DNA from 3 places in the Undibacterium sp. FT79W genome. Region 2 is predicted to be linked to each of the others. Evidence: predicted binding sites of a transcription regulator. Region 2 holds the regulator's gene; each other region holds the start of a gene.
What was found. Region 2 encodes sigma-54, which starts transcription at its own class of promoters, with help from an activator protein. Its sites were predicted from a motif close to TGGCANGNAANCTGCTTT; they were not measured.
Positions count from the first base shown of each region.

Region 1: the regulator sigma-54 is predicted to act here: its motif matches at 3,989-4,006, upstream of prpB (methylisocitrate lyase).
Region 3: the regulator sigma-54 is predicted to act here: its motif matches at 4,118-4,135, upstream of H8K38_RS17570 (pilin).

Region 1 is NZ_JACOGB010000002.1:449,579-456,078, reverse strand. Features, by position in the region: gene H8K38_RS05230 (GGDEF domain-containing protein) at 96-1,115, opposite strand; gene H8K38_RS05225 (chemotaxis protein CheC) at 1,115-1,726, opposite strand; gene H8K38_RS05220 (response regulator transcription factor) at 1,726-2,088, opposite strand; gene prpR (propionate catabolism operon regulatory protein PrpR) at 2,142-3,827, opposite strand; gene prpB (methylisocitrate lyase) at 4,047-4,937, shown strand; gene prpC (2-methylcitrate synthase) at 5,089-6,237, shown strand; gene acnD (Fe/S-dependent 2-methylisocitrate dehydratase AcnD) at 6,371-6,500, shown strand, end outside.
Region 2 is NZ_JACOGB010000005.1:48,340-54,839, reverse strand. Features, by position in the region: gene lptB (LPS export ABC transporter ATP-binding protein) at 1-409, shown strand, start outside; gene H8K38_RS09935 (RNA polymerase factor sigma-54) at 421-1,902, shown strand; gene hpf (ribosome hibernation-promoting factor, HPF/YfiA family) at 2,012-2,356, shown strand; gene H8K38_RS09925 (enoyl-CoA hydratase/isomerase family protein) at 2,506-3,600, shown strand; gene H8K38_RS09920 (ABC transporter ATP-binding protein) at 3,953-4,681, opposite strand; gene H8K38_RS09915 (ATP-binding cassette domain-containing protein) at 4,692-6,500, opposite strand, start outside.
Region 3 is NZ_JACOGB010000012.1:8,433-14,932, forward strand. Features, by position in the region: gene H8K38_RS17545 (DUF2889 domain-containing protein) at 1-235, shown strand, start outside; gene sucC (ADP-forming succinate--CoA ligase subunit beta) at 266-1,447, shown strand; gene sucD (succinate--CoA ligase subunit alpha) at 1,466-2,347, shown strand; gene H8K38_RS17560 (Stp1/IreP family PP2C-type Ser/Thr phosphatase) at 2,538-3,344, shown strand; gene H8K38_RS17565 (FHA domain-containing protein) at 3,378-3,977, shown strand; gene H8K38_RS17570 (pilin) at 4,181-4,606, shown strand; gene tfpZ (TfpX/TfpZ family type IV pilin accessory protein) at 4,674-5,471, shown strand; gene H8K38_RS17580 (hypothetical protein) at 5,581-5,886, shown strand; gene H8K38_RS17585 (tetratricopeptide repeat protein) at 5,925-6,500, shown strand, end outside.

The sequences.
Region 1 (6,500 bases), on a different contig from region 2:
AGCCGTGCTGTCATTGCGCTTGCCGCTGGTTGCTTATTTAGTGCTCGTTTAGCTTTTTGATGACTTGATGATGCTTACTGCCGGACTGAAGAATCTTATGCCGCACTGTTTTTGCTCTGCGCTTGTTTCGTAACATCAGCCGTTTGGGGTAACTGCGGCAGTTTCAGAAAAATTGCTTTGTTCCGGCCATTGTTTTTAGCGGCATACAGAGCAGCATCGGCTGTTTTCAGTAACAGCGCGGGATCGCTGCCATCTGCATTGCAATAGCAGCTGTAACCGATACTGATACTGACGTGCTCGCTGATCGGCGATTTCTCATGCCGGATCGCCAGATTGGCCACGGCGGCTCTGATTTTTTCGGCAAACTGTATGGCTCCTTCTTTGCTCATGTCCGGCATGATGACGATAAATTCTTCACCGCCAAAGCGCGCAATCGCATCACTGGCTCTGACCAACTGGCTTTTGAGTCCGGTTGCGACCTGTACCAGGGCTTTATCACCTGCGACATGACCATAGTGATCGTTGTAATCTTTAAAGAAATCAATATCGATCATGAAGACGGCCAGCGGGTTGTTCTGACGAATCGCATTTGCCAGCGCGATTTTGTAATGTTCGTCAAAAAAACGACGGTTGTAGATGCCGGTCAGGCTGTCGGTAGTGGCTTCTTTTTTGAGTATCTCAGAATGGGTACGCAGAATTTTTTCGCGTTTGATCGATGCACTGGAATCAGAAATCTGTACCAGACACCAGCGCTCACCTTCGACGCTGAGCGGTGTCAGAGTGATGGACTGATGCAGACGCTTTTTCTCTCCGGCTTCATCGGCTTGCTCGAACAAGGCCAGCGGGAAACGGTGCAGGGCGTTTGATAACACGACCGGTAAGCCGTAATTCAGCGTGTTGCCGAGTGCCGTTAGAAAAGCACGTGTCGGCGCATCTTCAAACGCCGCATTGATATGCAGTCCTTGCGCTTCGTCGGCACTGATGCCGCTGTGTTTTTCAACCCAGCCATTCCAGAGCACAACGTGTTGTTTTGCATTAACGACGATCAAACCCAAATTGATGGTCTTTAAAATTTCCACTGTTGCTGAAGGCGACAGCGGTAATACATCCGACATCAAATTTCTCCCAGATATCGTTCTATCTGAATGATCAGACTTTCAAGGGAAGTTGAACTTAACAAAAAGATCAAGTGGCCCTCGGAACGGCGTTTTTCGATCGCCAGATCAATGTGCAACAGTAAGACGTAAGGCTGTTTTTCGTCATCACTGACACGCCGGAATATTTCTTCGGTGGTGGCGACGGTATAGTCAGGCAGTGAGCAGTCGAGCGGGATGTTGAGCATATCCGCCATGGCAGACAGGCAGGCATTCAGGATGATGTTGCCGAGTTCGCACATTGCTTCCTGCTCAAATTCGGCAAGGTCTTCCAGACTGATCTGCGAGCCCATCATATCGCGCACGATTTCGAGCGCATGTTCTTCTGTGAATAACAACAAGGCTTCAGCCTGAAATGTGCCACTGAAGGTCTGGTGCACAGTGCCAAAACGATTGCTGTCGAGCGAGATGGCAGATAAATCCAGATCAGAAGATTTGCGGATTTCTACCGAAGGAACAGACAGCAGAACTTCGTCACCAACGATTTCAGACAGGCTGGCCGCTGCTCTGCCGGCGCCGACATTGAAGACTTCGCTTAATGCGTCGAGATGAAGTTCGCTCAGAGTGTTCATTATTCGCTCATGAAGTGATGGACAACGATCGCAATAGATTTTTCTGTGACTGGTTTTGCTACAAAAATAGCGCCGAGTGCATGCGCCCGTGTTTGCATGGTGTCTTGCACGTTTGCTGAGAAAATGGCGATACGCATGTGTGGATGGGCTTGCAATATCTGTTCTGCTGCATCGGTTCCCAGCATGCCTGGCATATTGATGTCCATGGTACAGAAATCCGGCGCGTGTTGCTCTACCATTTTGATTGCTTCCTCGCCTGAGGCTGCTTCGATAAATTCCCAGTCAGGCTGAACTGCTTTCACGTGGGCGCGGATAACCATGCGCGAGACTTTACTATCATCAACAATAAGTAATTTTTTCATATTTCACCGTTGCAATTCGGCAGTGAGGAGGATATCGGAAATTGGGGCTCATTTTACCTTACAGACTGATGATTTTCATCGCCTGATTTGTCGTTAATTTGTAGTTGCTTTAATTTTCGCCAAAGCGTTGTCCTGCTGATGCCAAGATGGGCGGCAACGGCGTCCCGCTGATAACCGAAACGCTGCATGATTTCTTCCAGTGTTTCCTGGTTGGCAGCCCGCATACCTGGTAACTGGTCATTTTGGCCAGAGGGCAGATGGATGGCTTTTGTCGTTTCGTTCGTCGTGATTCTGTCTGATAATTCCGGCAAGATTTTGCTGACAAACGCCGGACTCAGCGCCTGCAATGGCTCTGCGGCGAGAAATAGTGCCAGCCTTTCCATCATGTTGCGCATTTCTCTGACGTTGCCGGGCCATGGGTAAGTTTCAAATAAGTCGGTGCAACTGCTGATTTCCGCATGCAGATTCGGATGAGGGCGGGCGCCCATCGCCGCCAGTGCATGTTTCAGACTCCATTCGGCCAGAGGCATGATGTCGGCGTGTCGCTCGCGCAGCGGTGGCAATTGCAGACGCAACACCGCAAGCCGGTAAAACAGGTCTGAGCGGAATTTTCCTTCTCTGATTCTGGCTTCCAGATCGCAATGCGTGGCGCTGATGATGCGCACATCAACCGCTACCGGGCGCACGCCGCCGACCCTGACGATTTCGCGCTCTTCCAGAACGCGCAGCAGACGGGTTTGCAGGTTCAGCGGCATTTCGCCGATTTCATCCAGAAATAAGGTGCCGCGATTGGCGGCTTCGAATAAGCCCGCATGGCCGCCACGGCGTGCACCGGTGAACGCGCCTTCGTCATAACCGAATAATTCCGATTCCAGCAGCGATTCCGCAATCGCACCGCAATTGACAGCAACAAAAGGCTGCCGCGCCCGTGGGCCCTCGCTGTGAATGGCCTGCGCCGCCAGTTCTTTACCGGTGCCGGTTTCGCCCTGCAGTAACACCGTGGCGGGGGAACGCGCAAATAAGGTAATCGCGCGGCGGGTATTTTCCATGATTGCTGACTCACCGCGCAGGTCATTAATCCCGTGCTTGGTACGCAATGCGTCTGCGGCCGGATGATGGCGACCACGTTGTGATTCCAGGCGTGTCAGCCGGGCAATTTCGAGCGCGTCATCAAATGCCTGACGAATTGAGGTGGCGGAGTACATAAAAATGCCTGTCAGACCCGCCTCGACGGCCAGATCGGTAATCAGCCCGGCACCGACGATCGCCTGAATGCCGCTGGCCTTGAGTTCGCTGATTTGTGCTCTGGCGTCTTCTTCGGTGACGTAGGTGCGTTGTTCTATTTTGAAGCCAAAAGTATTTTTAAAATCAGCCAGTTCGGGCATGGTTTCCTGATAGGTGATCAGACCAATTTCCTTCGACACCTTGCGGGCCCGCGCCAGTGCCTGCATGACGTCAAAGCCGCTGGCCTTGGCGGTGACGACCGGAATTGGCAGGCGGCTTTTCAGATACGCGGCATTCGAACCGGCGGCAACGACCGCGTCGCAGCGCTCGGTTTGCAGGCGTTCACGGATGTGCTGTACCGCTTCCTCAAAACCCATATTGAGCGGAACGATATCGGCATTCGCATCGTATTCCACCATGATGTCGCGGAACATATCGAATAGGCGGGAAATCGATACCGTCCAGATCACGGGTTTGTCTTGTGTTTCGCGCGACGGCAATGGCGGTTGTTTCATATTTGTTTCAATCCTGAAAAACGTGTTTCATTTTTCGTTTTATGAAACATTATTATGAAACATTTCATACTGGATGTGCAATTGATTATTCTTAATCTGCGCTGTTTAAGTCCTTGATTTTTAACATTCCCGGTCTAAGCTGTTGCGATGCCGGCTGGTGCTGGCATGTTGATTGCAATAGACGCTGGCAACTTCATTAACCTGAAAGACATCAACGATATGAGCAACTACTCCGCAGGTGCCGCCTTCCGTAAGGCGATGCAAGAAGAATCCCCGTTACAAGTGGTCGGCGCGATCAACGCGAACCACGCTTTGCTGGCCAAACGCGCTGGCTTCAAGGCTATTTATCTCTCTGGTGGCGGTGTTGCTGCCGGTTCTCTGGGTTTGCCTGATCTGGGTATTTCCAATCTGGACGACGTGCTGACCGATGTGCGCCGCATTACCGATGTGTGCGATCTGCCGTTGCTGGTCGATGTGGATACCGGTTTTGGTTCATCTGCGTTCAACGTGGCGCGTACCGTGAAATCGATGATCAAATTCGGCGCTGCGGCGATGCATATTGAAGATCAGGTCGGCGCCAAGCGTTGCGGCCATCGTCCGAATAAAGAAATCGTCACCAAGCAGGAAATGGTTGACCGCATCAAAGCGGCAGTCGATGCGCGTACCGATGAAAATTTCGTGATCATGGCGCGTACCGATGCGCTCGCTGTCGAAGGTCTGGAAGCCGCGATTGATCGCGCTCAGGCTTGCGTTGAAGCGGGTGCCGACATGATTTTCCCGGAAGCGATCACTGAACTGGCGATGTACAAACAATTCGCTAACGCGGTCAAAGTACCTATCCTGGCAAACATCACCGAGTTCGGTGCGACACCGTTGTATACCGTCGAAGAACTGGCCGCAGTGGATGTCGGTCTGGTGTTGTATCCATTGTCTGCATTCCGCGCGATGAACAAAGCGGCTGAGAATGTGTACACCGCGATTCGTCGCGATGGCTCGCAAAAGAACGTGGTCGATACCATGCAGACGCGGATGGAATTGTACGAACGCATCAACTATCACGATTTCGAGCAAAAACTGGATGCCTTGTTTGCGCAGCAAAAGAACAAATAATTCCTTATTTTTTTACCGGATTCCATTCATTTTAAATACGTATAAAAACACATACTCCCCCTGTTTTTTTAAATAATCGCCTTATTCTCAGCAGATTCATTGGGCGTTAAAAAATACTGGGGGGAGTATCTAATTATCTCAGGAGAACACCATGACCGAAGCAGTTCCTTTCAAACCAAAGAAATCCGTTGCCTTGTCTGGCGTGACTGCGGGTAATACCGCTTTGTGTACCGTGGGTAAAACCGGTAACGACCTGCATTACCGTGGTTACGATATTCTCGATGTGGCCGATGCCTGCGAGTTTGAAGAAATCGCCCATTTGCTGGTGCACGGCAAATTGCCGACGGTCGCCGAACTGCATGCCTACAAAGCGAAACTGAAAGCATTGCGCGGCTTGCCTGCGAATGTCAAAGCAGCGCTTGAGTGGCTGCCAGCATCGTCGCATCCTATGGACGTGATGCGTACCGGTGTTTCCGCACTGGGTTGCGTTTTGCCAGAAAAAGATGACCACAACACACCGGGCGCACGCGATATCGCTGATCGCCTGATGGCGTCGCTGGGTTCCATGCTGCTGTACTGGTACCACTACAGCCACAATGGCAAACGCATAGAAACTGAAACCGACGACGAATCGATCGGCGGCCATTTCCTGCACTTGTTGCATGGCCAAAAACCAAGCAAGCTGTGGGAAAAAGCGATGCATACATCACTGATTCTGTATGCAGAACATGAATTCAATGCATCGACATTTACCGGTCGTGTCATCGCCGGTACGGGTTCCGATATGTATTCTGCGATCACCGGCGCAATCGGCGCATTGCGCGGTCCTAAGCATGGCGGCGCGAATGAAGTCGCGTTTGAAATTCAGAAACGCTACGACAATCCGGATGAAGCAGAAGCCGACATCAAAAAACGCGTTGAAAATAAAGAAGTCGTGATCGGCTTTGGTCACCCTGTCTACACGATCTCTGATCCACGTAACAAAGTGATCAAAGAAGTCGCGCGCAATCTGTCGAAAGATGCGGGCGCTATGAAGATGTACGATATCGCTGAACGTCTGGAAACAGTGATGTGGGACATCAAAAAAATGTTCCCGAATCTGGACTGGTTCTCTGCTGTGTCGTATCACATGATGGGTGTGCCAACAGCGATGTTCACACCATTGTTCGTGATCGCCCGCACATCCGGCTGGGCGGCACACATCATAGAACAGCGTATCGATAACAAGATCATTCGTCCTAGCGCAAATTATGTCGGTCCTGAGGACTTGAAATTTGTGCCGATCAAGAGCCGCAAATAATCTGTCATTTGTCTGAGGCGCTGACGCTGTTTACTCATGTGTAAGCAGCGTCAGCGCAGAAAAGAGGGCAAAGACGCAGTAAGAGATTGCCACGCGTTTCGCTCCCGGAACATCTATTATTCCTGAATAAACCATGAACACTGCAAACCGCAAACCACTCCCCGGCACCCAACTGGATTTTTTCGACGCCCGTGCGGCAGTCGATGCGATTCAACCCGGCGCCTATGACAAGCTGCCATACACATCTCGCGTACTGGCTGAAA
Region 2 (6,500 bases):
AAAATTTTTGTCTGAGAAAAAAATCCGGCAACGTCTGGATAGTTTGCTGACCGATCTGCAGATAGAAAAAATCCGTGACAGTCAGGCGCTTGCGTTATCGGGCGGTGAACGGCGCCGGGTTGAGATTGCGCGTGCACTCGCGACGAACCCGCGCTTTGTTCTGCTCGATGAACCTTTTGCCGGTGTTGATCCTATCGCCGTCATTGAGATTCAACGGATTGTCCGCTTCCTCAAAGAACGCGGCATCGGCGTGTTAATCACAGATCATAATGTGCGCGAGACACTCGGCATTTGCGACCACGCCTACATCATCAATCAAGGCTCGGTATTAGCCAGCGGCAAACCCGACGATATCATTCAGAATGAGTCCGTGCGACGCGTCTATCTCGGAGAACATTTCCGGATGTAACGGGACGCATTATGAAACAAAGCCTGCAACTACGTACTTCTCAGCATCTTGCACTGACGCCTCAACTGCAGCAATCAATACGGCTGTTGCAACTGTCAACGCTGGAACTGCATCAGGAGCTGGAAACACTGCTGATAGAAAATCCTATGCTGGAGCGTGTCGACGATCCTATGGACAATGCGGTTCGCTTACTGGCGGACGGTGCGATCAATAACACAAGTACGACACCGGATGCAGGCATGGAAAGCGCCGCTCAGGCTGACAACAATACGCCGCAAGAAGCGACAGCCGACGCCGATGTACCAGTCAACGACAGCGTCAGCGCTAACGAGGAAGAATGGAGTTTTAACGACGCGCCTTCCGGTGCATCTAACAGTGACGAGGATGAAGGACGTCCGCAACTGGAAGCGGCGCACATCAGCTTACGCGAATACTTGCTCGAACAGATGCGTCTGACGCTCAGGGAACCGCGTGATCGCGCGTTGCTGGAACTGATCATCGACACCCTGGATGACAACGGCTATCTGACAGAAAGTCTGGAAGAAATTCATGCCGGTCTGCCGATAGAGTTGTTGATTGAAGAAGATGAATTATCGTTTGCGCTGAAGATGCTGCAGAGTTTCGATCCGCCCGGTGTCGGTGCCAGAAATTTATCAGAATGTCTGGCGCTACAGGTCAGGCGTCTGCCAAAAATTCCTTTTGTCACCCGTCGTCTTGCACTGGCCGTGGTAGAGACTCAGCTGACTTTATTTGCACAGCGAGACTTCACTAAATTAAAAAAAATATTCGGCTGCGACGACGAAGATTTACGCGAAGCACAAGCAGTCATACGACAGTGTGAACCACGTCCCGGCATCACATTTGCCACCAGCAGTTCCGACTATGCAGTGCCTGATGTGATCGTCAAAAAAAGTGGTAATGGCTGGCAAGTTTTACTGAATCAGGATGTGATGCCGAAACTGCGCGTCAGTAGTATGTACGCCAATATCATGCGGCAAAACCGTGGCGAAGCAGGACTGGGAACGCAGTTACAGGAAGCACGCTGGCTGATCAAAAATATGCGTCAGCGTTTCGATACTATTTTGCGTGTATCGCAAGCGATAGTTGAAAGACAACGTAACTTTTTTACGCATGGTGCAGTCGCGATGCGCCCCCTTGTTTTGCGCGAAATAGCTGATACACTAGGTCTACACGAGAGCACTATTTCTCGTGTGACGACCCAGAAATACATGCTGACCCCGCATGGTATGTTTGAGTTGAAATATTTTTTCGGCAGCCATGTCGCGACGGAAACAGGGGGTGAAGCATCTTCCACAGCGATACGTGCACTCATCAAGCAGTTGATAGGAGCAGAAGACCAGAAAAGCCCACTCTCTGATAGCAAAATTGCAGACATGCTGGGCGAACAGGGCATGGTAATAGCCCGACGGACCGTTGCCAAATACCGTGAAGCCCTGAAAATTCCGCCAGTGAGTTTGCGTAAATCTTTGTAAGACGTCCTTGTAATCACGGTTTGAATTGCTATATATGATTTAGCTCAACGCAGTAAAAACGAAATGAGCTTATCGTTAATAGCAAGTAATATCACTATAGGAGCACAGTATGAATCTCACCATCAGTGGACATCACGTCGAAGTCACTCCTGCCATTCGTGAATATGTACATACCAAGCTGGAACGCATCCGGCGCCACTTTGATCAGGTCATTGACATTACCGTCACGCTGACCGTCGACAAACTGAGCGAAAAAGAGAAACGGCACAAAGCCGACATTGACCTGCATATCAGCGGTAAAGATATTCATGTTGAAAGTCTGGCGCATGATTTGTACGCAGCCATTGACACACTGATTGATAAACTGGATCGTCAGGTGATAAAACATAAAGATAAAGTCCAGGGTCACGATCGCGATGCGATCAAACATATCCCCGATCCTGCATCGGCATAATCGCCAACCCCGCGCTTAACGGGACTCCAAAACAAGGACGCCAACAGCGTCCTTTTTTGTTATCTGTTTTTTGTTATTTTTGTCGTACTGACGATGTGCAAACAGGAATAAAATGAATGCCCTGTCACGACTATGTTAATGGTATCTACATGAGCGAATACGTAATCACTTCCGTTAAAAATCAGATCGGCTACATCACTCTCGACCGCCCCAAAGCATTGAACTCCTTATCACTGGAGATGGTGCGCGCACTCACCGCCACTTTATTGGCATGGCGAGACGATACAACGATCCGTGCAGTATTCATTCACAGCAGTAGTGAAAAAGCATTTTGTGCCGGTGGCGACATCCGTTTTTTTTATGATGTCGGCACAGCCACACCGAGCGGTGACAGCGCCCTGCTTGAAGATTTTTTTACCGAAGAATATGCGTTAAATCATTTGATACATTTTTACCCCAAACCCTACATCGCGCTGATGAATGGTGTGGTGATGGGTGGCGGTATGGGCATTGCGCAAGCAGGTGAAAATTGCCGTCTGCGCATCGTTACCGAGCGTACAAAAATGGCGATGCCGGAAGTGAACATCGGCTTATTTCCTGATGTCGGCGGCAGTTATTTCCTGTCGCGAACACCGGGTGAAATCGGTACTTATCTCGGTCTGACTGGCGACATCATCGCCGCCACAGATGCCTTGTATGCAGGCCTCGCCGACGTCTATATTCCGACGTCCGAGTTACCGGCATTACTGTCCATGCTGGAGACCAGCAACGCGCAGGATATCCGCCTGGCGATACGTGAATTTGCTGCGCCATTTGCGTCGCAGGCCGATCCGGCCAGCAGCAAACTCGCTACGCAGAGCGCCTTGATCGATCAGTTTTTCAGCGGCAACAACGTGCTAACCATCGCAGAAAAATTAAGCAACAACAGCGATGCATTTGCCCAGCAGACACTGGTCACGATGGAGAAGCGCTCGCCTTTACTGATGTGCGTCACTCTCGAACAACTGCGGCGCGGTGCACGTCAGAATGTGGCTGACTGTCTGCGCATGGAACGCACCATGGTGCGTCATTGTTTCAAGCACGGAGAAGTGCTGGAAGGTGTGCGAGCCTTAGTGGTCGATAAAGACAATATGCCGCAATGGTCGCCCGCGCATCTGCGCGATGTGAGTCAGGAACAGATCACACAGTTCTTTACCGAAGTGTGGCCGGCACACGCACATCCGCTGCGCCATTTGCAGGGTTAATAGCGGACAGGTTTCTAAGCAACTTCACTGACAGATTTACTGACAGATTCGCCAGCACATTTTTTCCGGCATCAGCACAGCAGCGCGCATCACGCAATAAAGTGATGGGCGCTTTTTCATGGAACGCTGCTTAAAAAATGTGGCTGTATTTCTATCGCATCCGTGTTTCAGTATCAGATCACGACAAATCCTGCAACGAAGTATCAGGAAATTCCATTCTGAGCATCAAATATACTCCCCCCAGTATATGTAAACCACCCTTATTTTCTGCTGACAATAGGCCGATTTTATAAAAAAAGAGGGGGAGTATGTGAACTCCCCCTCTTTCAATTTCATTTTTGACTTACTTCATTTAATGATGTGAGCCGCCACCCAGATACGCCGCTTTCACTGCCGGATCATTTTGCAATTTATCGGCTGGACCATGCACCGAGATGCGGCCATTTTCCAAGACGTAGCCGTAATCAGCGACGGCAAGTGCGGCGGCAGCAAACTGTTCAACCAGCAACATGGTGCGGCCTTCCTGCTTGAGTCGCTGGATGATGCGAAACACTTCATCCACCAGTATCGGCGCCAGCCCCATCGAGGGTTCGTCCAGCAAAATCACTTCCGGATTCAGCATGACGGCGCGCGCCATCGCCAGCATTTGCTGCTCACCACCAGATAAAGTACCGGCCAGTTGGTGACGGCGTTCACGCAGGCGCGGGAATAATTCCATCGCTTTTTGCAGATCGCTCTCGATATCGCCACGCGGGCGCGAACGGGTAAAACGCGGAAACGCGCCTAGCAGTAAATTATCTGTTACCGACATCGTGGCAAACACACGCCGACCTTCCGGTGAATGTGCAAGGCCAGCGCGCGCGATCTTATGCGAATCCAAGCCGGTCACATCTTTACCATGCAAAGTAACGGTGCCTTGTTTCGGTTTCAGCATGCCGGAAATCGCGCGCATGGTCGTGGTTTTACCGGCGCCATTCGAGCCTATCAGCGTCACCACTTTGCCCTTAGGCACGTCCAGCGAAATACCATGCAAGACTTCCACCTTGCCGTAAGCCGCGTGTAAATTTGAAATACTTAACATACTGATCTCCTCAGGCGGTGGCGGTCGATGGGGCAGCAGACCCCAGGTCATCACTGACGCTGCCACCGAGATACGCTTCAATTACTTTCGGGTCTGCCTGCACTTCGGCTGGCTTGCCTTCAGAAATTTTCTGACCAAAATCGAGCACGGTCACGGTATCGCAAATCGACATCACCACGTCCATGTGATGTTCAATCAGAATGATGGTGATATCGTGCTCGCGGATTTTACGAATGATCGCGATGAGGTCTTTGATGTCCGGTGCGGTGAGACCAGCCGCAGGCTCATCCAGTAACAGCAACTGTGGATTCAGACCCAGTGCGCGACCAATTTCCAGCAAGCGTTGTTTGCCGTAAGGCAGATTCCGCGCTTCTTCATTCGCCAGATCAGCCAGACCAACAAAGTTGAGAATACTCGCCGCCCGTGCACGCGCTTCGCGCTCTTCACGCAGATAACGCGGGCTGTGTATCATCACGTCAAACACATTGCTGCGGAAAGTATTGTGCAAACCGACCAGCACGTTTTCTGTTGCGGTCATTTCACCGAACAGTTGCACATTCTGGAAAGTCCGCGCAACGCCGCCCAGCGCGATTTCTGAAGGCGTGGTGCCGGAGATCACTTTGCCACCGAACTCGACCACGCCATCGGTAGGTTTATAGATACCGGTCAGCACGTTCATCATGGTGCTCTTACCGGAACCATTCGGTCCTATCAGGCCATGTACCGTGCCTTTGGCGATTTGCAAATCCACCTGATTCAGCGCTTTCAAGCCGCCGAATTGCATCAGCAACTGGCGTGCGCTTAACAACACGCCGACACGTTCGCCGTTAGCTTTGACAATCGCCAGATCTTCACCACCACTCAGCTCACCGGCTTTTGCCAATAAGTGGCGCGGGCCTTTACCTAACAAGGAATTGACGAAACCAACGATACCATCCTGCAGGTAATACACGACGAACAGCGTCATCAGACCGAACACCGTCAGGCGCCAGTCGGTGATATTTTCCAGCTTGTACGAAAAAATCGCCATACCGACAACCGCAGCCACCGGCACCAGCAATTCCTTCGCTGTTTTACGGCCCTTCGCAATCGTGAAGGCAGCGCCAGCAAGTCCAATCACCGCAGCAACGGTCGCGATCTTGCGGAACAGCTCAATGTCTGCCAGCAACGACGGCAGCATCACCACAATAAACGCCCCCAGCAAAGAACCGATACGCGATTTGCGGCCACCCATGATCACCGCGAGTAAGAACATGATCGTCAGTTCAAAGTTATACGTATTCGGCGAAATGTACTCTTCGGAATACGCATACAGACTCCCCGCCAGACCAGCCAGCGCTGCACTGATAATGAACGCATACACTTTATAGCGATAGACGGAAACGCCCATGCAATCAGACGCGATCGGGCTGTCACGCAAAGCCTGAAAAGCACGGCCGAGATGCGAGCGCAAAATGCGATGCACCACGATCATCGCCACAACCATCATGCCGGCGACCAGATAGAAATTGCCGACTTCACCCAGTTTTTGACCAAACAGAATTGGCTTCGCAACCTTGATCCCCATCGGGCCTTCAGTCAGGAATGTCATTTCGTTGATCAGAATCTGAATAATGGTGCCGAATGCCAGTGTCACCATCGCCAGATAAGGGCCGGTGACGCGCAGCGCAGGCAAGGCCAGCAAGGCTCCAAAAATAGCGGTCACACCGATACTGGCGGGGAGCGCCACCAAAATCGGCATACCCAGCTTGAAATACAGCACGCCTGTGGTGTACGAGCCGATTCCGAACAGACCTGCATGTCCGAGCGACACCTGGCC
Region 3 (6,500 bases), on a different contig from region 2:
AGGTGTTAATGGTTGCTCTCATTTAACGGAACTTGCTTTAGTACTTCCAACCGCTGCGATCCAGGCTTTTGCCGGCGATGTTATTGACACTCGCGATGGCGCCAGTAGCTCAACCGAATCTCAACAACCGTTTCAGCTTGACCGTTGCCACGCTTTGCGTTTGGATGGTCCGGCTGTCGTTCAGTATTACCCGCGTTGGGCGAAATCTGTGCCTAACGCAAAATCACCCAGCTAGTTTGTTTTTTAATTATTTATACCTCAGTGTCTGAAGGGAAGTCGTATGAAAATTCATGAGTATCAGGGTAAAGAAATCCTCCGTAAATTCGGAGTGACCGTACCACGCGGTATCCCATGCATGTCTGTTGAAGAAGCCGTTAAAGCGGCTGAAACTCTGGGCGGGCCAGTCTGGGTAGTCAAGGCGCAAATCCACGCGGGTGGCCGCGGAAAAGGTGGGGGCGTGAAAGTCGCAAAATCTCTGGAGCAAGTGCGTGAATACGCTGATGCGATCATGGGTATGCAACTGGTGACACATCAGACCGGCCCTGAAGGTCAAAAAGTTCGTCGCTTGTTGATCGAAGAGGGTGCCGATATCGCGAAAGAACTGTACGTCAGTATGGTGACTGACCGTATCAGTCAACGCGTTGTATTGATGGCATCGTCTGAAGGCGGTATGGACATCGAAGAAGTTGCAGAGAAGCATCCAGAGTTGATTCACTCTATCGCGATCGATCCAAGTGCTGGCTTGCAAGACGCAGAAGCTGATGATATCTCCCGCAAAATCGGGGTGCCAGAAGGTTCTATCGCTGATGCGCGCGTTCAATTGCAAGGTTTGTTTAAAGCCTTCATGGAAACAGATTGTTCTTTAGCTGAAATCAATCCTTTGATCTTGACTGGTTCAGGTAAAGTAATTGCACTCGATGCGAAATTTAACTTTGACGCGAACTCTTTGTTCCGCCAACCTGAAATCGTGGCTTACCGCGATCTGGATGAAGAAGATCCAGCGGAAATCGAAGCGTCTAAATTTGACTTGGCTTATATCTCACTCGACGGCAATATTGGTTGCTTGGTAAACGGCGCGGGCTTGGCGATGGCAACGATGGATACGATCAAATTGTTCGGCGGTGAGCCAGCTAACTTCCTAGACGTAGGTGGTGGTGCGACAGCAGAAAAAGTCACTGAAGCCTTCAAGATCATGTTGAAAAACCCAGGTCTGAAAGCGATCCTGGTCAACATCTTTGGCGGCATTATGCGTTGTGACGTGATTGCAGAAGGCGTGATTACCGCGTCTAAAGCAGTGTCATTGCAAGTGCCTTTGGTTGTACGCATGAAAGGTACAAACGAAGATATCGGTAAGAAGATGTTGGCTGACTCTGGTCTGCCTATCATTTCTGCAGACACGATGGAAGAAGCAGCGCAGAAGGTTGTTGCCGCTGCTGCTCAAGCTTAATTATCGCAAGGAATCACTATGTCCATCCTGATTAATAAAGACACTAAAGTTATTACCCAAGGTATTACTGGTAAAACTGGCCAGTTCCATACACGTATGTGCCGCGATTACGCAAACGGTAAAAACTGTTTCGTTGCAGGCGTAAATCCTAAGAAAGCCGGTGAAGATTTCGAAGGCATTCCAATTTTCGCGAATGTTTCCGAAGCGAAGGCAGCAACAGGTGCAACTGTTTCTGTGATCTATGTTCCACCAGCAGGTGCAGCAGCTGCGATCTGGGAAGCTGTAGAAGCGGATCTCGATTTGGCTATTTGCATCACTGAAGGTATTCCTGTCCGCGACATGATGATGTTGAAAGACCGCATGGCTAAAGCTGGCAGCAAAACAAAATTGCTCGGCCCTAACTGCCCAGGTCTGATCACACCAGACGAAATCAAGATTGGTATTATGCCAGGTCATATTCACCGTAAAGGTCGTATCGGCGTGGTTTCCCGTTCAGGTACTTTGACATACGAAGCTGTTGGTCAATTGACAGCACTGGGTCTGGGTCAGTCTTCTGCAGTTGGTATCGGTGGCGATCCTATCAACGGTTTGAAACATATCGACATCATGAAGATGTTCAATGATGATCCAGATACTGACGCTGTGATTATGATTGGCGAAATCGGTGGTCCAGATGAAGCGAATGCATCTTACTGGGTACGCGACAACATGAAGAAACCAGTCGTTGGTTTCATCGCTGGTGTGACTGCGCCTCCAGGCAAACGCATGGGTCATGCAGGTGCGTTGATTTCCGGTGGTGCCGATACTGCGCAAGCAAAATTGGACATTATGGAAGAGTGCGGCATTAAAGCAACGAAGAATCCATCTGAAATGGCGCGTTTGTTGAAAGCAATGCTGTAATTTTCTTTTTATTCAAAATAAAAGAACCGCGATTTTCGCGGTTTTTTTTTCGTACTCACACTTTGCTTTTGAGTATATGAAGTGCAAACTCAATACCTTAATGTTAAGCTAGCAACGATAGGCAATATTAAATAAACTAAACTTCCTTAGTTTTCTGCCCAGGCCTGTAATCAATGAGCGCTATTTATCGATGTCACATCAGTATGTACTAGAATTTGCTGCACTGTCTGATATCGGACGAGTCAGGAAACATAACGAAGATGCGATTGTTGTCTGTGCTGATTACGGCTGTGTTGTGCTTGCGGATGGCATGGGAGGATACAAAGCAGGAGAAGTTGCCAGTGCGATGACGGCAAAGATTGTTGCTGATTATCTCTGCGCAAAACTGGATTCAGCGTGGTATACGAAATTGGGTTTCCAATCGATTCATTTGTCGCGCTGGATCTCAGATGCTATTCATTTAGCAAATCGTCAGGTCGTGCAGACTTCGCAGGAAAATCCGGAATGTTTTGGTATGGGAACAACAGTGGTTGTAGCATGTTGTACTCAAGATAAAATTTTATTTGCACATGTAGGCGATTCCAGAGCATATCGCTATCGTAATGATGCGCTTGTAAGAATGACGGAAGATCATTCCGTGCTCCAGGAGCAAATCAATGCAGGTTTAATTTCAGAATCGCAGGCACGGTTTTCAACGATCAAAAATTTGATTACGCGTGCGGTAGGGACCCAGGAGAATATTGAGGTAGACCTGAGTGTGCATCAGGCAGATGAGACCGATGTCTATATGCTCTGTTCTGACGGATTGACTGACTTGCTTGCTGACGATCAGATACAGGACATATTGCGACAGTATGACGGTGATTTACCCGCGTGTTGCAGGGCATTAATTGATTGTGCAAATGAGGCAGGGGGCTTTGATAACACTTCTGTTGTTTTGTTTAAATTAAAGGCGGTATCGGGTCCGTCGTGGGTGAAAAAATTGCTATTCCGGTAATTTTTTGAAAATTGAATGAGTGAGAGATGATTTATGGCGAAAATAATCGTCACCTTTAATGGATTGGTGCAGCAAGAAGTCAGTATTAACAAATCCCGTATTACGATAGGCCGGCGCATTGGGAACGATATAGTTATTGACCACCTGACTGTTAGCGGTCAACACGCGGCGATCGATACCACGTCAAACGGCTCTTTCGTTCTTGATCTGGGTAGTACCAATGGCACATTGGTCAACAATCAGCCAGTCAAAAAGCATTTACTCCAGCACGACGATGTCATTGATATCGGCAAGTACAAATTACGCTTTCAGGTAGAGAAGAGTGCGCAGGTCACAGCAGTTTCCTCAGTTGTTTCTGCGCCAGTGATGACACAGGCTCCGGCGAAAATAAAAGTGATCAATGGTGCTAATGCGGGTAAGGAGTTGGTGTTGACAAAAGCGGTGACGACAGTGGGTAGCCCCGGAACGCAGGTTATTGCAATTGCAAGGCAAACGGACAGATATATTGTCCGCCACGTCGAAGGCAAAGAATTTCCGAAAGTGAATGGGCAACTGCTGTCAGATCAGCCACATACCTTACAGCATGGTGATGTGATTGATATCAGTGGCACTCACATGCAATTTAGTGTTTAGCCGTTGGTAAGGCGCATGTTTCTGACCTGAAATGTAAATAACTGACAAAAAATGTCACCAACTGACATGACGCGTCACTTTTTTCAAGTCTATGAAGCTCGCTAACGCCAATTTACTCTTGCGACTTAATGTTGCATAGCTGGCATACAGTTTGCTGTGAGTCGATCAGGGTCATCCTTTTTAATTGTTATCCGGAGAACTATATGAAATCTATGAAATTGGTTAAAAAAGTACAACAAGGTTTTACTTTGATCGAATTGATGATCGTTGTGGCGATTATCGGTATTTTGGCAGCAGTGGCATTGCCAGCTTATCAAGATTACACAACACGTGGTCGTGTTACTGAGATTTTGGGTTTGATGGCAGGTTTTAAGCCAACAATTTCTGAAAATATTGCTTCTGCAGGTGGGAATCTTGATGCTACAGCTTGTAATGGTGTTACTGATATTACAACTGCAACAACGAATACTGCTTCTGTTACATGTTCTAGTGGTACGTTAACTGGTACCGGAACAGCGAAAGCACAAAGTGCTGTCTTAAAATTGCAGCCTATAGTCGGTAGCGGTGTAGTTACTTGGAAATGTTCTACGACCACAGATAAAAAATACGTTCCTGCTGAATGCCGTTAATCTGGAAAATGTTGTAAAAACCCGCCTTTGGGCGGGTTTTTTTTATTGAATTACACTTGTAGTCGGTATGTCCGGATATAGTTCGTTTCTATTTTTATACGCAATGAATATCTACCATCATAAATTCAAAGCTTTTGTTTGTCATACGATGATATCTCTAATTGTCGCTGCATTGGTGACATTAGTAGTGAAGTTAGTCTGGTATCCGACTCCATATGACCAAATCTGTGGTGGTCTATCATTATTATATTTAGTTATAAGCGTTGATTTAGTTCTAGGCCCTTTATTGACATTTGTAGTGTTTGACTTAAAAAAGAGCAAGAGAGAATTAGTAAGAGATTTGGTGATTGTCGGGGTATTGCAGTTCGTGGGTTTGTTATATGGAATGCATACGGTTTTTTTAGCAAGACCAGTAGCAGTTGTTTTTAATGGAAAGCAGTTCGATGTTGTCACACAGGTTCAAATTGCTGAAGATAAATTACCTGATGCCGCGCCTGATTTCCGTCGATTATCACTGACAGGCCCTCGCTTGTTAAGCATGCGTGCCGCACAAAGTGAAAGCGAGCGTATGGAGTTGATGGTGTTATCTGTGACGGGGCAGTTAAGAGGTGTAATGCCAGCGTTTTGGCAAGACTATACATTATCAAAAAATCAGGTTGTGCGTGAAGCTAGTAGTGTTGAGGATCTGTATAAACAATATCCGGCAGATGATGTGTTAATTGACGCCCAGATAGCTAAATCTGGTCTTAATAGGAGTCAGGTGGTTTTTCTTCCAATTGTCTCTGCTCGCAATAGTTGGACCGTTTTATTGAATAAAGAGACTGCTGAAATGATCGGTTTTGTTCCCAAAGACGCATCCTTTTAGAGGAAATTTTAATCTTTTTTTGCTTGTTTTAACTTGTGATATAAGATGATAATTTTTTAATATGAATGATGTTGTCTAAGTAAATTTTTGAGGGAAGGAAGAATGTTTTATGTTGTTTGATTGGTTCAATGCAAGTAAGTCTAAGGAATTTGGCATTACTTTGGCAAATTTTTATGCTGAGCGCGAGAAAAAAACAGAATCAGGTAACAAAGGGAAAAAAGAATTTGAACGCAGGCAAAAAGAACTTCTCCTGAAAATGGAACAAAAAATTACAGAGTTCAAGCTGCAAAACAAGTTGAATGTGTATAAAAAAGCGCAGTTAGGTAACGTCTTTAAGTGGCAATTATTGGAAATTGGTTATACCGATCAGTATGTCGATGATTTGACCCAGTGGTTGATGCATCATTTGAAATAATTGAACTCAAGAATCATTCGACAATATCAGAGCTCTCAATGGAAAAAAACGGATTTTTACAACGAATTAAAAGTATTTTTGGAGCACGTTCTGACGCAGAAAATACTGTAAAGGTAGGCGATGACGGAGCCAAATTAATTCTAAAAAAGGGAAATGATTTGGAAGATCAGGGTAGCTTTGATCTGGCCTTATCTACTTATGAGCATCTGTTGACTATTCATCCTCAAATGGCTAGAGCGCACCTGAATAAAGGTAATGTGCTCATGAAAATGGAGCGTTTTTCTGAGGCTCTATCGTCATATAACGCAGCTATTGAACTTGATCCTTCTTATGCAGCAGCCCACTACAATAAAGGTAATGCGTTGGCAAAGCTTGAGAACACGCATGAAGCCATAGGTGCTTATAACATTGCAATCGGATATAACCCTGTTTTCTTTCAGGCATTGGTAGCCAAAGGAAATGCCCTGGTGGATGTAGATAAGCCTGAAGAGGCAATAGAGTGCTATGAGCAAGCATTAAAACTGAACCCACAATCGACAGACATTTATCGTAATCTGGCGAGTGTGTTACTGCAACTGAAAAAGCATGATAAGTTTATTGAAATAATAAACAAT